DNA from 4 places in the Pseudovibrio sp. SCP20 genome. Region 2 is predicted to be linked to each of the others. Evidence: predicted binding sites of a transcription regulator. Region 2 holds the regulator's gene; each other region holds the start of a gene.
What was found. Region 2 encodes LexA, which represses DNA repair genes until DNA is damaged. Its sites were predicted from a motif close to TGTTCNNNNTGTGTTCNG; they were not measured.
Positions count from the first base shown of each region.

Region 1: ruvC (crossover junction endodeoxyribonuclease RuvC) is a predicted target of LexA. The motif match lies at 3,307-3,324, and genes of this name have one in related genera.
Region 3: parE (DNA topoisomerase IV subunit B) is a predicted target of LexA. The motif match lies at 2,709-2,726, and genes of this name have one in related genera.
Region 4: AC3CB2_RS14135 (ATP-dependent helicase) is a predicted target of LexA. The motif match lies at 3,559-3,576, and genes of this name have one in related genera.

Region 1 covers NZ_JBYMDH010000006.1:70,170-75,360, forward strand. Annotated here, with positions in the region: gene tolQ (protein TolQ) at 1-355, opposite strand, end outside; gene ybgC (tol-pal system-associated acyl-CoA thioesterase) at 658-1,119, opposite strand; gene ruvB (Holliday junction branch migration DNA helicase RuvB) at 1,129-2,175, opposite strand; gene ruvA (Holliday junction branch migration protein RuvA) at 2,175-2,789, opposite strand; gene ruvC (crossover junction endodeoxyribonuclease RuvC) at 2,786-3,286, opposite strand; gene AC3CB2_RS20725 (sulfite exporter TauE/SafE family protein) at 3,431-4,186, shown strand; gene AC3CB2_RS20730 (sulfite exporter TauE/SafE family protein) at 4,374-5,135, shown strand.
Region 2 covers NZ_JBYMDH010000001.1:1,519,968-1,525,158, forward strand. Annotated here, with positions in the region: gene trpC (indole-3-glycerol phosphate synthase TrpC) at 1-698, shown strand, start outside; gene moaC (cyclic pyranopterin monophosphate synthase MoaC) at 758-1,261, shown strand; gene AC3CB2_RS06655 (molybdopterin molybdotransferase MoeA) at 1,258-2,472, shown strand; gene lexA (transcriptional repressor LexA) at 2,736-3,458, shown strand; gene AC3CB2_RS06665 (ComEC/Rec2 family competence protein) at 3,354-5,191, opposite strand, start outside.
Region 3 covers NZ_JBYMDH010000001.1:1,214,947-1,220,137, forward strand. Annotated here, with positions in the region: gene AC3CB2_RS05350 (DEAD/DEAH box helicase) at 1-320, opposite strand, end outside; gene parE (DNA topoisomerase IV subunit B) at 528-2,624, opposite strand; gene AC3CB2_RS05360 (tetratricopeptide repeat protein) at 3,365-4,114, shown strand; tRNA gene AC3CB2_RS05365 (tRNA-Pro) at 4,505-4,581, shown strand; tRNA gene AC3CB2_RS05370 (tRNA-Pro) at 4,602-4,678, shown strand; tRNA gene AC3CB2_RS05375 (tRNA-Pro) at 4,701-4,777, shown strand; gene AC3CB2_RS05380 (inorganic phosphate transporter) at 5,127-5,191, opposite strand, start outside.
Region 4 covers NZ_JBYMDH010000003.1:323,064-328,254, forward strand. Annotated here, with positions in the region: gene AC3CB2_RS14130 (cation:proton antiporter) at 1-978, opposite strand, end outside; gene AC3CB2_RS14135 (ATP-dependent helicase) at 1,053-3,458, opposite strand; gene AC3CB2_RS14140 (DUF4142 domain-containing protein) at 3,843-4,361, shown strand; gene AC3CB2_RS14145 (hypothetical protein) at 4,550-5,161, shown strand.

The sequences.
Region 1 (5,191 bases), on a different contig from region 2:
CAATGGCAGGCTTATCCCCTTCGTGGGAGCGCTTCCATTCACGCATAGCAGCCACAAACAACGCAGACATTCCGTTGTTCGCGCGGGAGGACAGAGACTTATAAAGTTCTTCGAGAGACTGGCCGGACCAGAACACGTTCTCAAAACGGTTCATCTGGCGGCGGGAACGGCCATACAGAACAACCTTGTCAAAGATAATCGCCCAGCTCCAGACAGAAGCAGCGATCAGACCGATCATTACAATCTTGACGACGATGTCCGCTTCCATGAAGAGCGAAATGTAGGACAAGCCGGAACCCGGAGCTGCACCCAGCTCAACAGATTGCACATCCTGGGCCATTGCCGCCAATGGCATAGTGCTTGCCAGCGCTGCGCTCATGGCCACAACGAGTTTCATCACCTTAGAGTTCATGTAGTAAGGACCTCTTGCCCTGATAACCCAACGACCGGCCCACGGTAGAACCCCTGCCATGAACACAACCAGTCTATTAAACATTTAGCAGCCTTCCTGCCTGTCGAATTTGGCGAAACTTCGACTACAGCCAGCATTGAAGGCATTATTGAAAAGACCTGTTTAAGGTTACTGAAGGATTAAAAGGTTTCCAGTCCCGTTTACTTTGAATGAATATTGGTGATTTTTTACGATGATTGTCGCGCTTATTCGCCGTTCATCTGGGCAACCAGATCCTTGGGCAATCTACGTGGTTTGCCATCCGCAGAGATAGCCACAGCAGTCACGCTGGCTTTGATCAAAACTTCGTCACCACGCATAACCCGTTGGCTGATAAACATACGGACACCCTTCACCTCACTGATATCCGTATGAACTTCAAGCACATCATCGATTCGTGCAGGCTTGAGAAAATCAATATCCATGTGGCGCACAGCAAAGGCCAGACGCTCTCCATGCATACCTGAATCCAGCTCATGATGGTGCACACCACGCATGCGCAACAGCTCAGTACGTCCACGCTCCATGAATTTCAGATAAGCCGCATGATAGACGACCCCTGAAAAGTCGGTGTCCTCGTAATACACACGCACGGGCAAAATATGCTCATTGCCTTCAATGCGGCCTGTCAGATCGGGCCAATTTGCCTCAGTTTTTTTATCATTCATGTCGGCAGATCAGTCTTCATCATGTTGAAAAAGGGCCATCTGAGGTGCATTCGGGTTGTCCGGCACCGCCAAACCAAGGTGTTTGAACGCGATTGGCGTCAAAATTCGACCTCGCGGCGTGCGCTGAAGATAACCATTCTGGATCAGATAGGGTTCCACAATCTCCTCAATCGCATCCCGCGGCTCAGAAAGCGCAGCAGCAATCGTCTCGATACCGACCGGTCCACCGCCAAAGTTCATGGCAATCTGCTTCAGATAGCGGCGATCCAGACTGTCAAAGCCAGCACTGTCCACTTCCAGCTGACGCAATGCGCGATCTGCAAGGCCCGCATCAATATCCGCATCACCAGCCACAATCGCAAAGTCGCGCACGCGGCGCAGCAAGCGGCCAGCAATACGTGGTGTTCCACGAGACCGCTTGGCGATCTCGGTCGCACCATCATCGCTCATGCCAATGCCCAGCAAACGCGCACCACGCTTCACAATCAACTCAAGTTCTTGCGGCGTATAAAACTCCAATCGAACCGGAATACCAAATCGGTCACGAAGTGGAGTCGTCAGCAAGCCAATACGAGTTGTTGCAGCAACAAGCGTGAACTTCGCCAGATCAATCTTCACTGAGCGAGCTGCAGGTCCCTCACCGATGATCAGATCGAGCTGATAGTCTTCCATCGCCGGATACAGCACCTCTTCAACCGCTGGGTTGAGACGGTGGATCTCATCAATGAACAGAACATCACGGTCTTCCAGATTGGTCAGCAGAGCAGCAAGATCGCCCGCTTTCGCAATCACAGGACCGGAAGTCGCACGGAAGTTCACCCCAAGCTCACGCGCCATAATCTGCGCCAGTGTGGTCTTACCAAGACCTGGAGGTCCAACGAACAGCACGTGATCCAGCGCTTCATTGCGAGCCTTGGCTGCACCGATGAATACTTTCAGGTTCTCACGCGCCTGCGCCTGACCCGTAAAGTCATCCAGCGTCTGCGGACGCATTCCGCTATCAATTTCATCGCCCCGGATTTCCGGAGTAACAAGGCGATCCTCACCCTCAATCATTACGCAAGTTCCTTAAGGCCAAGGCGAATAAGTTTTTCAGCACTCGCATCCTCACCTGCTGTTTTCACAGCAGCTGCCACAGCAGCAGACGCCTGAGCAGGCTGGTAACCAAGGTTGGAGAGTGCAGACACCGCATCCGCCACCGGGCGAGAAGCCACATTCTCCGCAACACTCTGGGATACCGCAATCGTGTCATCCTCAACAGAAGCAAAGGCCGGTGCCTTGTCTTTCAGCTCGGTGACAATACGCTCAGCAACACGCTTGCCAACGCCCGGTGCGCGCGTAATCGCTGTCTTATCGCCCAGCGCAATCGCGTTCGCCACTTCAGAGGCTTTCATGATGCCCAAAATGCCCAGCGCAACCTTGGCACCAACACCCTGAACGGTCATGAGAATACGGAACCATTCACGTTCGCTGTCCTCGGCAAAGCCAAACAGCTTGATCATGTCTTCACGCACCATGGTCTCAATGGCCAGCACAGCAGCTTCGCCAACACGTGGCAATTGCTGCAACACGCGAGACGGACAATGCACCTGATAGCAAACGCCCTGCACATCCAGCAGTACAAAATCATCGCCGTAACTGTCGACGACACCCTTGAGTTTCCCGATCATTTCAAAAGCGCCTCCGCTGCGGCCAGACGGCCCGTTACACTACCCCTGTGATGACTATGGCAGATCGCAATCGCCAGTGCATCTGCCGCGTCGTCCGAGTTAAACGTCGCCTTCGGCATCAACACCTTCACCATCATACGGATTTGTTCTTTTTCTGCATGCCCTGTTCCAACCACGGTCTTTTTCACCAGGTTGGGAGCGTACTCTGAAACCACGAGATTGTGCAGAGATGGCACGAGCAGAGCGATCCCCCTCGCCTGTCCCAGTTTAAGGGTCGCCCCTGCATCCTTGTTCACGAACGTATTCTCAACAGCAGCTTCTGCCGGATCATAACGTTCAATCACTTCTTGCAAGCCGGTGTACAACTGCTTGAGTCGTTCTGCGAGAGAGTACTTATTGTTGGATTGTATCGTGCCGCTGGCAATAAAGCTGACGCGATTACCTTTGGCATCAATAATGCCCCAACCGGTGTTCCTGAGACCAGGGTCAACACCCATGATTCGAATTGAATGATCCATAGAACAAACCGGTAACGAAAAATCTCCGAAGACGCTAGCCGCTAACGAAAACCAGAGGCTTAATCCGCAAAATTTCAGGAGTAATCCACGCGTTCCTGCGTGAGTTCTTATTTAGGACCCGCAATGATTGAAGCCCTCTACGCACACTCAGCCTTACAGTTGTCTCTGGTCGCAGGGGCCATCCTTTTGGCAGGTTTGATGCGCGGGTTCGCAGGCTTTGGGTCAGGCATGGTCTGGATACCTTTGGCCGCTCTGGTCATCGGGCCAAAGCTCGCCGCAGCCACACTTCTTATCCTCGATACCCTCATTGCCCTGCCTCTTATCTTCCCGGCAACCAAGCTGTGCCGATGGAAAAGCGTCCTGCCAGCGGCAGTCGGAGCAATCCTCGCCGTCTCCGTCGGAGCATGGATCCTCGCCAACGCACCGCCCATCGTCTTGCACTGGGGTATCTCTATTGTCGTCTTCGCGCTTTTGGCAGTGCTCATGTCCAACTGGACCTACTCTGAAGAACCCACCCGAAATCAAAACCTCGGCGTCGGCGCTCTGTCAGGCCTGCTTGGTGGCTTCAGCCAGATGCCCTCCATTCCCATCTACACTCTCTGGGCAACCGGCCCTCATCCGCAGAACATCATCCGCGCCAACATGATCGTGTTCATCGCGATTGCCGATGCCTCCGCCTATGCCTCCTACGCGTACAACGGCTTGTTCACGAAAGAGCTCATTCCCGTCCTACTCATCACCGGCCCCATCTACTTGGGCTGCCTGATGTTTGGTGCGAAAGCCTTCAACAAAGCTCCTCCAACCTATTTCAAATGGGCAGCCAAGGGCATCATCTTCCTTGCAGCAGTCGTTTCACTGCCATTCTTCCACGATCTGTAGCTGTAACCGCCTCAACTATTTTTCCGCAGTTTCCCAAGGCTTAAGCGAGAATAAGAGGTTCCAGACAAAGGTAATTGAGAAATTCTCGACAATTCGGCCATTCGTCCTGATTGGAGGAAGGTGCCTTCGTAATTTATAGTCCGCACAACTAGGAAGCCTTAAACCGACCTTCTCAGCAGAGGCATAGATGCTCCCAGACGTCGCAGGACTCGAATCCCCGGCCTTCTTGATGGTGTGCGCAACCATAGCGCTCGCCGGGTTGACGCGTGGCTTCGCAGGCTTCGGCGCAGCGATGATCTATATGCCCATCGCCTCCGCCATTATGGACCCGAAACTGGCCGCAGCTTCACTCCTTCTGGTCGATGCAACCATCTCTCTGCCCATGGTCGTTTCCGCCACAAAGATCTGCGATTGGAGAACCGTTCTGCCTGCAGCAGGCGGAGCTGTCGTCACCGTTTCCATCGGCGCCTGGGTACTCACCAATGCAGACCCTTACGTTTTGCGCTGGGTGCTGTCCTGCGTTGTCCTTGTTCTGCTCGCCGTTCTGGTCTCTGGCTGGCGTTACACCAAGGCACCAAACAAACGCACTTCCTTCGGCGTGGGTGCTGTCTCCGGCCTTCTCGGCGGCATGACACAACTGGCTGGCCCTCCGGTCATCACCTACTGGATGTCAGGCCCCCTGCCCGTCAGCGTCATACGTGCCAACCTGATCACCTATTTCTTCTTCACCAGCTTTGGCTCCTTTGCAGCCTTCTGGTGGAACGGCCTGATCACACAGGAACTCCTGCTTCTCTCACTACTGATCTGCCCGGCCTATGGCCTGAGCATCTATCTGGGAGCCAAAGGTTTCTCCAAATCCAGCGGTAAGTCTTATCGCCTGCTCGCTTACACACTCATCTTGGGAGCTGCCATCACAAGCATGCCTATTTTGGATGGAATTCTCAGATGACCCACTAGTTCACATGCACTGAAAAAGAGCCGCAAGAAGCGTCAAACAAACAGCAC
Region 2 (5,191 bases):
TCAAGGCAGCAACTCCAACCCGCGGCTTCGCAAACGCACTGAAAGCAAAGCATGCAAACGGTGAGTACGCGCTGATCGCTGAGGTAAAAAAAGCCAGCCCGTCCAAAGGCCTGATCCGCGCGGACTTTAACCCGCCCGCACTCGCAAAAGCCTATGAAAAAGGTGGCGCGGCCTGTTTGTCCGTACTGACCGACACACCGTCCTTCCAGGGCAAGCCAGAGTACCTCGTCGCAGCCCGCAATGAAGTCTCCCTGCCAGTCCTGCGCAAAGACTTTCTTTACGACACCTATCAGGTGCATGAGGCCCGCGCTTGGGGTGCAGACTGTATCCTTATCATCATGGCAGCCGTTGATGATGCATTGGCCAAAGAGCTGGAAGACACAGCTTTTGAGCTTGGAATGGATGCACTGATTGAGGTGCATGATGAGGCTGAGCTGAAACGCGCGCTGAAGCTCACCTCACCACTCGTCGGCATCAACAACCGCAACCTGAAAACATTCGAGACATCGCTGGAGACCAGTGAACGTCTTGCCCCATTGATCCCGCAAGACCGGATCATCGTGGGCGAAAGCGGCCTGTTTACTCCCGAAGATCTTTCCCGCATGGAAAAATCCGGCATCTCCACCTTCCTCATCGGTGAAAGCCTGATGCGGCAGGACGATTTAGAGAACGCCACCAAAGCGCTGCTTAAACGCTAAGAAAATCAACAGCCTGCAAAAGGCAATGACCTGAACAAACTGTGTCCAGAGGCAAGAAAATGTCAGAACTTTCTCCAAAACTCACTCACCTTGATGACAGTGGTGCGGCTCATATGGTCGACATCTCGGAGAAAGAGGTCACCTCACGCATCGCCCGCGCTGGCGGTCAGGTGAAGATGCAGCGTGAGACTCTGGACATGATCCTTTCCGGCAATGCCAAGAAAGGCGACGTACTGGCAACGGCGCGCATCGCCGGCATCATGGCTGCCAAGCGCACCCATGAGCTGATCCCGTTGTGTCATCCGCTGGCTCTTTCCAAGGTACAGGTGGACTTCACACCAAACCCGGAGCTGCCGGGCATTGAGATTGAAGTCTTCGCAAAGGTCTCTGGTCAGACTGGCATTGAGATGGAAGCGCTGACAGCTGCTTCTGTTGCGTGCCTGACGATCTACGATATGGCCAAAGCCGTTGATCGTTCCATGGAGATTGGTGAGATTCGCCTGCTGGAGAAAAAGGGTGGTAAGTCCGGTCACTATCTGGCTGAGGAGGATAACTCCAAATGAGCCTGATCAGCATCGAAGAAGCACTCGACCGCCTCCTCAAGGACGTAAACCCAACCGCAAGCGAAAGCTTACCGCTTCTGGAAGCAGGCGAACGCGTGTTGGCACAAGATGTTGCCGCAACCCGGACCCAACCTCCGTTCTCCGCCTCCGCAATGGATGGTTATGCTGTAAAAGCAGCTGACACAGAAGATCCTGAGCGCGCACTAAAGGTTATCGGTGAAGTCGCTGCCGGGCATAACTTCGACGGCACACTGCAAGACGGCGAAGCCCTGCGTATCTTCACAGGTGCACCGGTCCCAGCTGGTGCGGATGCGATCCTGATGCAGGAAAATGCCCGCCGCGACGGGGATAACCTGTTCTGCCAAGAGAGCGTAACTGTTGGCAAGTTCATCCGCCCTGCCGGACTGGACTTCCAAGAAGGCCAGATCCTCCTCAAAGCAGGCGCCCCACTCGGCTTCCGCGAGCTTTCCCTTGCAGGCGCGATGAACCACGCAAGTTTGCCGGTGCGCAAGAAGCCGGTTGTCGCCATCCTCGCAAACGGAGACGAGCTTGTTGAACCGGGTCAGACACCGGGCCCGAATCAAATCATCGCTTCCAACCAGGTCGGCATCGCAGAGTTTGTGAAAAACTGCGGCGGTATCCCAATGATGCTGGGCATCGCCCCGGACCAGCCTGAAGAAATCACAGCTCGCGTCAAGCAGGCAATTGAGGCCAAAGCCGATGTTCTGGTCACGCTCGGCGGCGCATCTGTTGGCGACCACGACCTCATTCAGGACGTGCTCGGAGCAGAAGGCATGGAGCTCGGCTTCTGGCGAATTGCCATGCGTCCGGGCAAACCACTCATGGCAGGCGCTCTTGGCCCGATGAAAGTCCTCGGCCTGCCGGGCAATCCGGTATCAAGTCTTGTCTGCGCCCTCCTCTTCCTTGGACCTCTCCTCGACAAAATGCTGGGCCGCACAGTAGCTTTGGCAAATCAAGGCGTTACCAAAGCCACGCTGACCGCTGACCTGCCTGCAAACGACCTGCGTCAGGACTACCTGCGCGCCAGCCTGAGCACCGACGCGCAAGGCAATCTGACAACCGAGCCGTTTGGTAAGCAGGATTCCTCAATGCTTGCACTGCTCACCAAAGCAGACGCTCTGATTGTTCGCCCGCCACACGCACCGGCTGCATCGGCAGGCGAAAAAGTTGAGCTTCTCAAGCTACGCTAAATCCGAAAGACGAGAGTGGACAACCCCTGTCCACTCACCCATCAAAATCCAATTCCCCCAGTTCTAGCAGGGCTTAAACGCAACAAACCCATTGCAGAACACAATGAGAACAGGTAGAGTACGTTCGTGTTTTGTCCTCCCAATCGCAGAAGTTGAAGTCTTTCAGCTTGTTGGGAATGCAAATCAACGAATGGTCATCTCCGGAACCGGAGAGTATGGCCGCTCACTTTCAATCTGCGCTTAGGAGCGAACGGGGATAAAAGATGCTTACACAGAAGCAACACGAGCTTTTGATGTTCATCCATCAACGCTTGAAGGAAGCAGGTGTTCCACCCTCCTTCGATGAGATGAAGGACGCGCTGGACCTCCGTTCCAAATCCGGCATTCACCGGCTGATCACAGCTCTGGAAGAGCGCGGCTTCATTCGCCGCCTGCCAAATAGAGCCCGAGCGCTGGAAATCCTCAAGCTGCCTGAATCCATTGCACCCGGCCTGAAGCCTGCGGCCAAGGAAAAGGGCTTTGCGCCTGAGGTCATTGAAGGCTCGCTGAGCAAGAAGGTCGCCACGCCGCCCCCACCACGCACACCGTCTCCTGACGAAGTGCCAACGCTGGAAATCCCGGTGATGGGCCGCATTGCAGCGGGTGTACCAATCGAAGCAATCCAGCATCAGAGCCATTCCATTGCAATGCCTGCAGACCTGATGGGCCGCGGTGAACACTACGCGCTGGAAGTCAAAGGTGACTCCATGATCGACGCAGGCATCTTCGACGGGGATACAGTGCTGATTAAACGCGGCGACACTGCGGATAACGGTGAAATCGTCGTGGCGCTGATCGATGATGAGGAAGCAACCCTGAAACGCCTGCGCAAAAAAGGTGCCTCAGTCGCGCTTGAAGCGGCCAACCCCGCCTACGAAACTCGCATCTTCGGCCCGGGGCGCGTCCGCATTCAGGGCAAGATGATTGCGCTCTTCCGCCGCTATTAAAGCGCTGGTTGCTATAGGCAATTTAGGATTCCAAGGTCTGCGCTGAGCATCATATGCCCAGCGCACTTTTTTTATTTTATGCCCGTTTTCCGCTTGGTCTGACAACCAGATGTAAACCGAGCCTCGTTCTCCAAAAGTCTTCTGATCCAAAACCAGCTCAGCATTGCAGCTGAAAGGGGCTTGAGCTTGGGTCACTATGATGGATGCCAGCTGACAATCAGCCTCCAGAACGCCCTCCACCTTCGACTGCGCCAGAATGACTGACGGCCTTTGCTCCCCTCCACCGCCCATCGCTCCGTGCGGGTATAACGCCAACACACAGCCCTCCTCATCACAGGAACGGTCTGCTGCCCGCGTTTTATGCTCTTTGAAGGAGTTCGCAGAGTATCCCCCTACCCGCAGCAGGCTATCAGCAGCGAACGACATACGTGAAGATGTGAGGCGGAAGGACCCGTCCTCACCATAAAACCCGATATGCTTACCTGCATCGGCAATCATCACATCAGGTGGCTGTTCCACCACAAAGCCTATGAGGCCCGCTGCAAATGCTGGTACGGAAAGCCATTTCAGACGCAGCGGCATGATGCAGAGTGTGATACTTGCAAGGATCACCAACAGGTAACCAGAGACACTGGCAACACCCAGATTGGTGAGCCCATCACTCAGCGCGCTCACCCAGTAGGCTGCCTTCAGCACCAGAGATAACCCCACCTCCATGCCCTGCAGAAAGAACGCATCAGCGCCAAGTGGGATCGTGAGCAGGGCAAGCAGGCCAAGGGGCATAACCACAAAGGTCACCAGCGGCATGGCCAGCACGTTACCAACCACCCCATAGGGTGCGATCTGCTCAAAGTGCATTGCAGCAATTGGAGCGGTTGCGGCGCCTGCGATCAGGGAGGTCATTGCACAGGCAAAAAGCCACTTTGCGGGCTTTCTGAGAGTGCGCAGAACACTAGATTTCCCTTTTAAAACATAGGTTTCCCGATCGTCCCGAAGCCAGTCTTTGCCAAAGGAGTAAGCTGTCAGCAATGCGAGGACGGCGATGAAGGACATTTGGAAGCCCGGGGATAAGATCTCCTCTGGACGCAGGCTTAAAAGGAGGAGGCAGGCGAGAGCAAGTCCGCGCAGGCTGAACGCACGGCGACCAAGCAGTCCAGCGCATAAGATCAGCACCGCCATCATGTAAGCCCGCTGTGTGGCGACAGAAGTCCCTGACAAACTGAGATAAACCGTTGCCGCAATCAACGCGGCGATACTAGCGTAAACGTGAATATGTCCCTTCAAAGCAAGGCTTTGACTAAGAGACAGAACCAGCCGCGCCGCGAGGAAAACCAGAGAGGTCACCAGCCCCATATGCATACCGGAAATAGCGAGGACATGTGCGAGGCCGGCGTTGCGCAGGGCGTCTTTATCAGCGGAAGCCAGATAGTCCCGTTTACCTACAAGGAGAGCAACAGCAAAAGCACTTTCTGGCGAATAATCCAACACCCGCCGGATGCGTCCAGCGATACTGCTTCGTATCGTATCCACATGCTGCAGAAATCCAGTGCCCCCATCACGGGTGAGCACAACAGGCCTGGAAAGCGCATAACCAACCGCGCCGATCCCGTCAAAAAACGCAGTTCGGGCAAAATCATAGCCGCCGGGTCGCACAGCCCCACCAGGCGGCAGAAGACGCGCCTTCAGCTGCATCTTATCCCCCATCACCGGAGCTTCTTTCATCCCTTTCAGGC
Region 3 (5,191 bases), 310 kb from region 2:
ATCAGCAGAGCCACGTTCAGCTTGTGATTGACACCATAACGGTTGAAATTGTCTTCCACCTGCGCAGCAAGCTCACGGGTTGGCTCAAGAATAAGAGTTCTTGGCATCCGGGCGCGCGCACGGCCTTTTTCCAGAAGAGTAATCATCGGCAAAGTAAAGCTTGCCGTTTTCCCGGTTCCGGTTTGAGCAATGCCGAGGACATCTCTGCGTTCTAAAACGTAAGGGATGGCGCCTGCCTGAATGGCAGTCGGCTCTGTGTAACCAGAGGCTTCAACAGCGGCGAGAACTTTCTCACTAAGTCCGAGAGTGGAAAACGACATATGGCATGTTCTTTACGATAATTAAGGAGAGAAGCTGGAATCCGTATGATTTACAGGTTTCTCCAACCAGTTTGGCGGAACACTACATTTCTAAGCAGCGTTGTCAATAAATTCTGCGGCATAACCGATATATTCCTTCAAGTTATGCCAAGGTTGCTGAGTTCTAACCTACGTAAAACTCAGCAACTATTCAGAATTAAGGCTCTTTTAAATATCCAGATCAGTCGCGAACTCCGCGCGCTCCTGAATGAAGTTGAAGCGAGCCTCAGGTTTGTTGCCCATCAGCTGCTCAACAGCGCTGCGGGTCTCAATCACTTCATCTTCGCCAACAACCACTTTCAAAAGAGTGCGGCGTTTCGGGTCCATGGTGGTTTCTTTCAGCTGCGCTGGCAGCATCTCACCCAGACCTTTAAAGCGACCAATTTCAATCTTGCCGTTCTTTTTGAAGGAGGTCTTCAGCAGCTGCTCACGGTGCTCATCATCACGGGCATACAGCGTCTTGCCGCCCTGACTGATGCGATAAAGCGGAGGAACAGCCAGATAAAGGTGCCCGTTGTTGATCAGATCAGGCATCTCTTTATAGAAGAAGGTAATCAGCAGCGCCGCAATGTGCGCACCATCAACGTCCGCATCGGTCATGATCACGATGCGCTCATAACGCAGATCTTTATCGTCGTAGTTGGAACGAGTGCCACAACCCAATGCCTGAATAAGATCAGAGAGAAGCTGGTTGGCTACAAGCTTGTCACGACCAGCGTTTGCAACGTTCAGGATCTTACCACGCAGCGGTAGAACAGCTTGTGTTGAGCGATTACGGGCCTGCTTTGCAGATCCACCCGCTGAGTCACCTTCCACGATGAACAGTTCAGTACCATCAGACTTACTGGTAGAACAATCTGCCAGTTTACCCGGCAAACGCAGACGGCGAACAGCGGTCTTACGAGCAACGTCTTTTTCCTGACGACGCTTCAGGCGCTCTTCCGCACGATCAATAACCCATTCCAGCAACTTGTTGGCTTGGTTCGGGGAAGCAGTCAGCCAGTGGTCAAAGGCGTCACGAACAGCATTTTCTGCAATACGTGTCGCTTCGTTGGTTGCGAGCTTGTCTTTAGTCTGACCAACAAACTCCGGCTCACGCACAAATACGGAAAGCATACCAGCAGCGGACGTCAGAACATCGTCGCCAGTAATAATAGAAGCTTTCTTGTTGCCGATCAGCTCACCATAAGCCTTCAGGCCACGGAGCAGGGCATAACGCAGCCCGGTCTCGTGCGTACCGCCTTCCGGGGTTGGAACGGTGTTACAATAAGAATTGACGAACCCATCGCCTGCAAACCAGGCAACAGCCCACTCAACAGCACCGTGCTTGCCGGTTGCTTGTGTGCGACCTGCAAAGACCTCATCAGTCACGCGGCGTTCTTTGCCCAACGCCTCTTCCAGATAATCCTTCAGACCACCCGGGAAATGGAAGGTTGCACTTTCAGGAACACCATTGGCTTCATCTGCCAGAGACTTGGCGCAGCGCCAGCGAATCTCAACACCGCCAAACAGATAAGCCTTGGAACGGGCCATCTTCATTAGCCGGGCAGGCTTGAACTTCAGTGTTTTGCCAAAGATTTCCGCATCCGGCTTGAAGCGCACCATGGTGCCGCGGCGGTTGTGAACATCGCCAACCAGTTCCAGCCCACCGTCAGCAAGGCCGCGGCGGAACGTCTGGCGATAAAGTTTCCGGTTACGGGCAACCTCAACCACCAGCTCTTCAGAGAGCGCGTTCACAACGGAAATACCCACGCCGTGCAAACCACCGGAGGTCTCGTAGACTTTACTGTCAAACTTACCGCCAGCGTGCAGGGTCGTCATAATGACTTCCAGCGCAGACTTGTCTTTATATTTTGGGTGCGGATCAATCGGGATCCCGCGACCGTTATCTGTGATGGTCAGATAGCCATCGTCACTCAAGGAGACATCAATCCAGCTGGCGTGGCCGGCGACGGCCTCATCCATGGAGTTGTCAATCACTTCAGCAAATAGATGGTGCAGCGCTTTTTCATCCGTACCGCCAATATACATACCCGGACGGCGACGGACTGGCTCCAGCCCTTCAAGCACCTCAATGTCGGCAGCAGTATATTCCGCATCACCCGCAGCCGCAGGAGGAGGAGTCCGGCCTGCGCTGGATGATTTGGCAGGGGAGGACGGTGCGCTTGCTGCTGGTGCTTGTTTCTTCTCAGTGCTGCCAGAAGAGGATGTTAGCTCATCCATGCTTTTGGTAACATCTGCAAACAGATCATCAGGCGTGCTCATCGTACCTCTTTGGTCTTGCGCTCAGTAGTCTCGAATCAAACGGCAGTTTTGCAGGACTGAGAGAAAAGGGCAAAGATCTGCCGGAGTTCTACTCTTGTTCCTTGTGGGTAAGCGCCAGATATACGCTTTTTCGCTTACCTGAATGTGCCGAGCCCCACCTTTAGTGGGCATCTGACAGCCATATGCGCCATTCGCGGCGAAAATACAAATGGCATTTCTGATTACCCTATGGCCTGTGGTCAAAACTTTACACCGCGCATACACAATGCAGTAGCGTCATGTGCTGTAGATTGTTGCGAGCTTGCAACATGAAATTACGCTGACCCGAATGGTCGAAACTGACACTGGTTCGGTAAAGGCAAATTGGATAGTTTGCCTTGTCCATGTTTGAGAGGTGGTCGAACTGTGTAGGTTTTTTGTCAATCAGATTGAAAGCTAGGCATTTGTAAGATCATTTGTGACAATTTGAAGATATGTCGCCTTTGGAAACAAAATTGACATTTTTTCCTTTCATAGCCTGAACCTACAACGACGGCATGAAAACATGAGAAGTCAGAACCGTTGATCATTCGATAGCGGTCAAGTGAGGCACTTTGAAAAAAGCATTGTTTAAAGATGGAATGGTGACGCACCGCGCTGCGTTTACGCGTCTTATAACAAGCTTGAGCTGTGTCTCGGTTCTCACGTTCGCTGCAGTTGGAAATGTTTACGCATTCGATTCAAATAAGAGTGCCGACGCAATGGCCGCCGTCAACCAGATGGCAAATGTCACACCTCAGCAGGCTCTGAAAGAAGGGGCCCGCGCTTACTACTCCGGTGAAAAAGACAAGGCACTTTCTCCGCTCCGCTATGCCGCTGAAAACGGGCAGGCCATGGCCGCCTGGAAACTCGGCAGAATGTACGCGCAAGGAGATGGTGTGCCAGAAGATGACCTTCAGGCGTTCCAGTATTTTTCTCAGGTCGTGCGTGAATACTCTTCTGATGGTCCCAACGCGCGCTCCGCTCCTTTCGTGGCAAGCGCACTCGTTGAACTGGGCCGTTACTTCCTGACAGGCATTGGCGATACCCCAGTCAAGCAGAACACCTATAAGGCACGTGAGGTCTTCACCTACGCCGCGTCTTACTTCGGTGATGCAGACGCCCAGTACAATCTCGGCCTTATGTATCTGGACGACAAGCTTCCCGATCATGACCGCCGCCTCGCAGCACGCTGGCTCAAACTGGCTGCTGTAAAAGGACATGTGGGCGCTCAAGCCAAGTTTGGCGAACTTCTTTACTTTACAGAAGAACTTACCACAGCCCGCATAACCGGTCTGAAATGGATGACTTTGGCGCGCAGGCAGATTGTCGGTGGTGCGAATGATACCTGGATCGTCACGCTGCACGAGAAAGCATTTTCTCTGGCCTCTGAAAAAGAGCGCCGCAAATCCGCTGAATGGGCTGATGAATGGCTCGCAAAACGCGGTCACGTGGTTGCTTCCAGCAACTAATCCACGTCCTTCCTGTATTTTCTTCTAAATATGACTTGACCACTCAGGTTATTTCTGCGATTTAAATCATGAGTTCAATATTCAAGTTTTGTTATTGACCTCTGTTTGGCGATTGTAGACCCCGATGCGGGTCTCTGGAATGTACTTGGGGTGAGTCTTTTGGCTCACCCTCTTTTTTTGCCTGAACCCCGCAGAAAAGCTAAAATTTTCACAGTCTTCACGCATATTGTTTAAGCCCCTGAAATTTCAGCCTTTTCAACAGCTGGAAGCTGATTTCTCATTTTTCACGCATGATTTGGGAAAAACTACAAAACGCTATTGCCAAGCTTTAAAACTCTGCCTATATACCTGCCTCAACAAGACGCCGCGGGGCGTCACGTTGATGAGTAACGGAGCATAGCGCAGCCTGGTAGCGCATCTGGTTTGGGACCAGAGGGTCGCAGGTTCGAATCCTGCTGCTCCGACCATTCATCAACCCGAGATAGATCGGAGCATAGCGCAGCCTGGTAGCGCATCTGGTTTGGGACCAGAGGGTCGCAGGTTCGAATCCTGCTGCTCCGACCATCTATCGACCCGAAGATTAGTTCGGAGCATAGCGCAGCCTGGTAGCGCATCTGGTTTGGGACCAGAGGGTCGCAGGTTCGAATCCTGCTGCTCCGACCATCTTCTCTTTCTCTCTTAAAATTTAAGACTGAAATAGCACGGATCATCTCCGTGTTTTTTTGTGTTGCGCCATGCTCTCAATAGACATGGGCCCATCAGGCAAGCCGAAACTTTCTCGTACGATCAAGACCTTTATGCTGGAGCGGTAGCCTACTCGCAGGCCCTCTAGTTGCGTTTGTAGGTCCATACGCAAAGGCTGTACGAAAGACGCCTAGTGGGCTCTGCAGGCATTCCTATGCGCCTCATAAAGAGCATCCAGCTTTGCCATGAGGGAAGGGCGCGGGCGCAACAAAAAAGCCCAGAGGCGTAAACCTCCGGGCTTTTGAAATCTTGTGTTGTTTGGCTCTTCTTAGAAGATGAAGAGGTCCACGACGAAGAACATGCAAGCAGACAGGATCGCCGCCAGCGGCACAG
Region 4 (5,191 bases), on a different contig from region 2:
GCTTAAGTGCGCGCCGATGGTGCCAACCCAAACCGAGATAGGCCGGATCACAAACAGCAGAACCAGAACAAACGCCAGATCCTCCAGCCCAAACTCAGCCAGACTGCCCAGCTGAACAGAAGCCGTCAAAACTATGAAGACAGAAGAGACCAGAATAATCGTCACCGCTTCCTTGAACCGCTTCAACTCCTCAAGGCTGGCAAGGCGCGAGTTGCCGAGCACCAACCCCAGAACCGTCACGGTCAGCAGACCGGATTCCTCAAGCACCAGATCAGAAAGCGCATAAGCGCCCATCACACTGACAAAGATCAGAGGAACTTTCAGAAACTCGGGAACCCGGCCACCAACAAACAGCCAGATCAACCCACGCCCCAGCGCCCAGCCTCCAACTCCGCCAATCAGCAACCCGGCCACTGCTCGCACGGCAAGAACCCAGAAGCCGTGATCGCCGTGGTAAACCAGATAACCCTCAAACATGAACACAGCGAGCAGCGCACCAAGAGGATCAGCCAGAATAGCTTCCCAGCGCAGCAACGAACTTACCCGGCGCTCCAGTCGGGCTTGACGCAGAAGTGGGATGATGACGGTCGGGCCGGTCACGATCAGGATGGCAGCGAATACAAGAGCTGAAGGCCAACTTAATTCAGCTATATAATGAGCATTGAGCGCGCCCAATAAGAACGCAATAAACGCACCCAGCAACACAAGCCGCCAAACAGCCTTCTCAACACCGCCAATACGTTGAAAATTAAGGGAAAGACCGCCCTCAAACAGGATGACTGCAACGCCGAGCGCAACAGTTGGACGCAATAAATCACCAAATAACGCATTTGGGTTGAGAACGCCGGTTGCAGGGCCAATCAGAAAGCCCGCAACAAGCAGCAGGACAATAGCAGGAAGCGACCATCGCCACGCAAGCCACTGCGCACCAACACCCGCCACACCAATCATCGCAAGCGCGATAACCACACTGTCCATTGCCACCTCCCAACACAACTTAGAAGAGAGATAGCACAAATTACCCTAAAGGTAAGTAACGCTTGAGTTGCAGGTTATGCCCGCTCGACAAAGCTATCGAGCACTTTCTTTTGGCCAGCCTTTTCAAAGTCGACAGTGAGCTTATTCCCCTCAATGTCACTGATGGAGCCGTAGCCAAACTTCATATGGAAGATGCGCTCACCAATGGCAAAGTCACTGCCAACCTCAGTAACGCTCTTGGCCACCAGCTCACCCTCAATGGTCATCGGACCCGCCTTCTTGGCACGTCGAGTTTGGTTCCCACCATGCATCCGGCCATACTGCTGACCAGAGGCCTGCGCCTTGCGGGCGCGTTGCCAACCTGGAGTGGAGTACTTGCTCTGGAACGGGTCGCTATTGTCGAACCGGCTGGCACCATAACCACCGCCAGCACTGTTCAGACCATAGCCACCATAGGAGCTGGAGGCCTCAACAACCTCAACGCTGTCTGCGGGTAACTCATCCAGAAAACGGGAAGGAATACAGGACTGCCAGGACCCATGGATACGGCGGTTAGAGGTGAACCACACCTTCACACGCTTACGGCCACGGGTAAGACCCACATAAGCGAGGCGCCGCTCTTCTTCCAGACCAGCCTGTCCGGTCTCATCCAACGCCCGCTGGTTCGGGAACACGCCCTCTTCCCAGCCCGGCAGGAAAACCGTATCAAATTCAAGGCCTTTCGCGGAGTGCAGCGTCATGATGGACACCGCATCCTCTTCCACATCGCTGTCCTTATCCATCACCAGCGAGATGTGCTCAAGGAACCCAGCCATGCTCTCGAACTCTTCCATAGAGCGGATAAGTTCTTTCAGGTTGTCCAGTCGTCCCGGCGCTTCCGCTGACCGATCCTGACGCCACATCTGGGTATAACCGCTCTCATCAAGGATGATTTCCGCAAGCTCTGTATGGCTCATGGTCTCAACCTGATTGCGCCAGTTCTCAAACATGCCAAGAACATCAGCCAAGGCAGCACGCGCTTTAGGCCGCAGTTCATTGGTCTGCACCAGCTCCCCCGCCGCAATCATCAACGGTATAGCCCGCTCCCGCGCATAGGCATGCACAATCTTCAGAGTGGCCTCACCAAGTCCACGTTTCGGCGTGTTCACAATACGTTCAAACGCCAGATCATCAGAGGGCTGCATCACACAGCGGAAATAGGCTAGCGCATCACGGATTTCCATGCGCTCGTAGAAGCGAGGACCGCCAATCACGCGGTAGTTCAGGCCAAGCGTTACAAACCGGTCTTCAAACTCTCGCATCTGGAACGAAGCTCGCACCAGAATGGCCATCTCATTCAACGAATGGCCATGGTTCTGCAGCGCTTCGATCTCATCACCGATGGAGCGCGCTTCCTCCTGAGAGTCCCAGGCAGAGGCGACCTGCACCTTATCTTCATCCTCAGATCCCACCTGATCGGTGAAGAGGGTCTTGCCCAGTCGGCCCTGATTGTGGGCAATCAGATGAGAGGCAGCAGACAGAATGTGGCTGGTCGAGCGGTAGTTCCGCTCCAGACGAACCACGGTCGCGCCCGGGAAATCCTGCTCAAATCTCAGGATGTTATCAACTTCAGCACCACGCCAGCCATAGATCGACTGGTCATCATCCCCCACACAGGCAACGTTGGAGTTGCCCTGTGCCAGCAGACGCAGCCACATGTACTGCGCGATGTTGGTGTCCTGATACTCGTCCACCAGCATGTAACGGAAACGGCTCTGGAAACTCTTCAGAACATCATCATGCTCTTTGAAAATGGTGATGCAGTGCAGTAGCAAATCACCAAAGTCACAGGCGTTCAGAATGGAGAGACGTTCCTGATAGGTCTGATAGAGCTTGCGCCCCAAACCATTCGCAAAGGCCTGCGCTTCACCGGCAGAAATCTGATCCGGTGTCAGCCCGCGGTTTTTCCAGCTGTCCAGCAACCCGGCAAAAGTCTTTGCCGTCCAACGCTTTTCATCCAGACCTTCCGCCTGAATGATCTGCTTGATCAGGCGAACCTGGTCATCCGTATCCAGAATCGAGAAGGAAGACTTCAGACCAACCAGCTCAGCATGACGGCGCAGGATCTTCACACAGATCGCGTGGAACGTGCCCAGCCACGCCATGCCTTCCACGTTCTCGCCAATGTAAGCGCCGATGCGCTCCTTCATCTCGCGAGCTGCCTTGTTGGTAAAGGTCACAGCAAGGATCTGCCCCGGAGTGGCATGCCCTGTCGCCAGAATATGGGCAATACGCGTTGTCAGAACGCGCGTCTTACCCGTACCTGCGCCAGCAAGCACCAGCACCGGACCGTTGATCGTCTCAACAGCAAGGCGCTGTTCCGCATTCAATCCTTCCATGTAGGCAGGCATGGTCGTTTGCCGTGCTGCCATGGCCCTCGCTGCTATACCACCTGCCTTGGGCTGTGGTGCAGCCAGAGGATCAGCAGGGTTGGAAGGCATTCCGCGATGTAGTGGGCCAGAAGAATTTGCCATTGAGCTCGTTGGATCCTTTGAACGCATACCCCTCTCAAATCAGAGGGAGAATCTCCAATAGTTCACGAAGAACAATATAGCAACAACATTGAAGAAGCGAGGCGTCAGCAAAGAGATACACATCGTTTTGCGCATCAGCACATCTTCGCCCAGTAACTCTTGGGTGAAACTTGCTTTGCTCTGTGGTGTTTTATCAAGCCAGATCCCAGATACTTGAAAAATCAAGTGCTGGCTTAGCGATTTAAAGAGGAAGACTGCGTATATCTGGACCTGAAATTTCCAGAACTGATCAATGGGACGAACTTCACTTTCAAACCATAAAAACCACTGTAACAACCTGAAAGAAAAACAATGAAGACTGGTAAGTTACACCTGACGCGCAGAAACGCTCTCCTTGGCATGTCCGGCTCACTCATTGCCGCCCCTGCTCTGGTCTCCTCCGCTTTGGCCGACAATCACGGCTCTACGGACTACACCAACAAAACCCTCACCATCAGCCCCTTCTCACTCGCCATCAGCGAGATGGCGACCATGAAGGCCAGCAACCCGCTGGTGCGCCAGTTTGCGGAGCTGGAGCGTGAGGAACAGGCTGCTGTTTCGATGATCATCGAGTCCACAGGTGCAACACCACCACCACGCCCAAGCGCTCTGGAAGACATCTACAAGAAGCTGGAGGCCGCGTCTGGCGATGACTTTGACCGCCTCTACATCTCGACTGAAATCACAGGACATGAGGACTTGCTGGCGGTTCAAACGCCGGAAGCAGGTAAAAAGCCCGTGAACGTGGATGTGGCAACGGCAACCATTCTGGTCGCCTTCATCCATACCCATCTGGCCATGCTGGCAGAGATCCGCAAACAGATCGGCTAGGTAACTCATTGCAATACATGAAGAAACGCCAGCAAAGACTAACGGGTTTGCTGGCGTTTCAGTTCATTTCCACCTGTAAGAGCCGATCACATCTTCAAATTTGGCTCAATTGCACGCCTCTCCCGACAGGTCTCGATAAGATTTTCTACTCACTCTCATTCCATCGCAACTGGAATGGAGCTTGAGATATGCCGAAGGTCATTTGCAAATATAAGAACTACGACGAGTTCTATAAAAACCGCACAAGCATCTGGGCTGAGATCAGGCGCCGGATGGACATTCATGCGGCAGACACTGCAAGCTTCGACAAACTCATCTTCCAGGGAAAGGCTGCCATCCGGCTGACCTACGACAACCATGTTGAGGACGCGCCGGAGATGAAGAAAGCCCGATCCAACATTGCAGCGCTGGAAAAAGAAAAGTCCAGAACCTATCGCTTCGTGCAGGGTCTAAAGTCTCTGGAAGACGAAATCTCCGCCAAACACAAGATGTTACGAGTGCTGGAAAGCCAGTTGCAGCAAAAGGAAATCGATCCGAAAACCGATCCCAACTATCGCGATACGGCCAAGGAACTCAAAAAGCTGATCAAGGCCCAGCCTGCAGTGAAGAAGAAAATCCAGGAATACGATAAAGCTCTCAAGGCTTTGGAGCAGGCTGAAGCAAGTTATGATCCGCTGAAGAAGCAGGTCGAGAAAACAATCCCGATGAGTGTTCAGACGGACGGGAAAAACATGATGCTCTATATCGGCGGACGTGCCGAAGCATCTGTCCGCCTCAGAGCAACACTGGCGCAGAAGTAGGCTCTGCCGCAAGCCTACTAATGCAGCGAG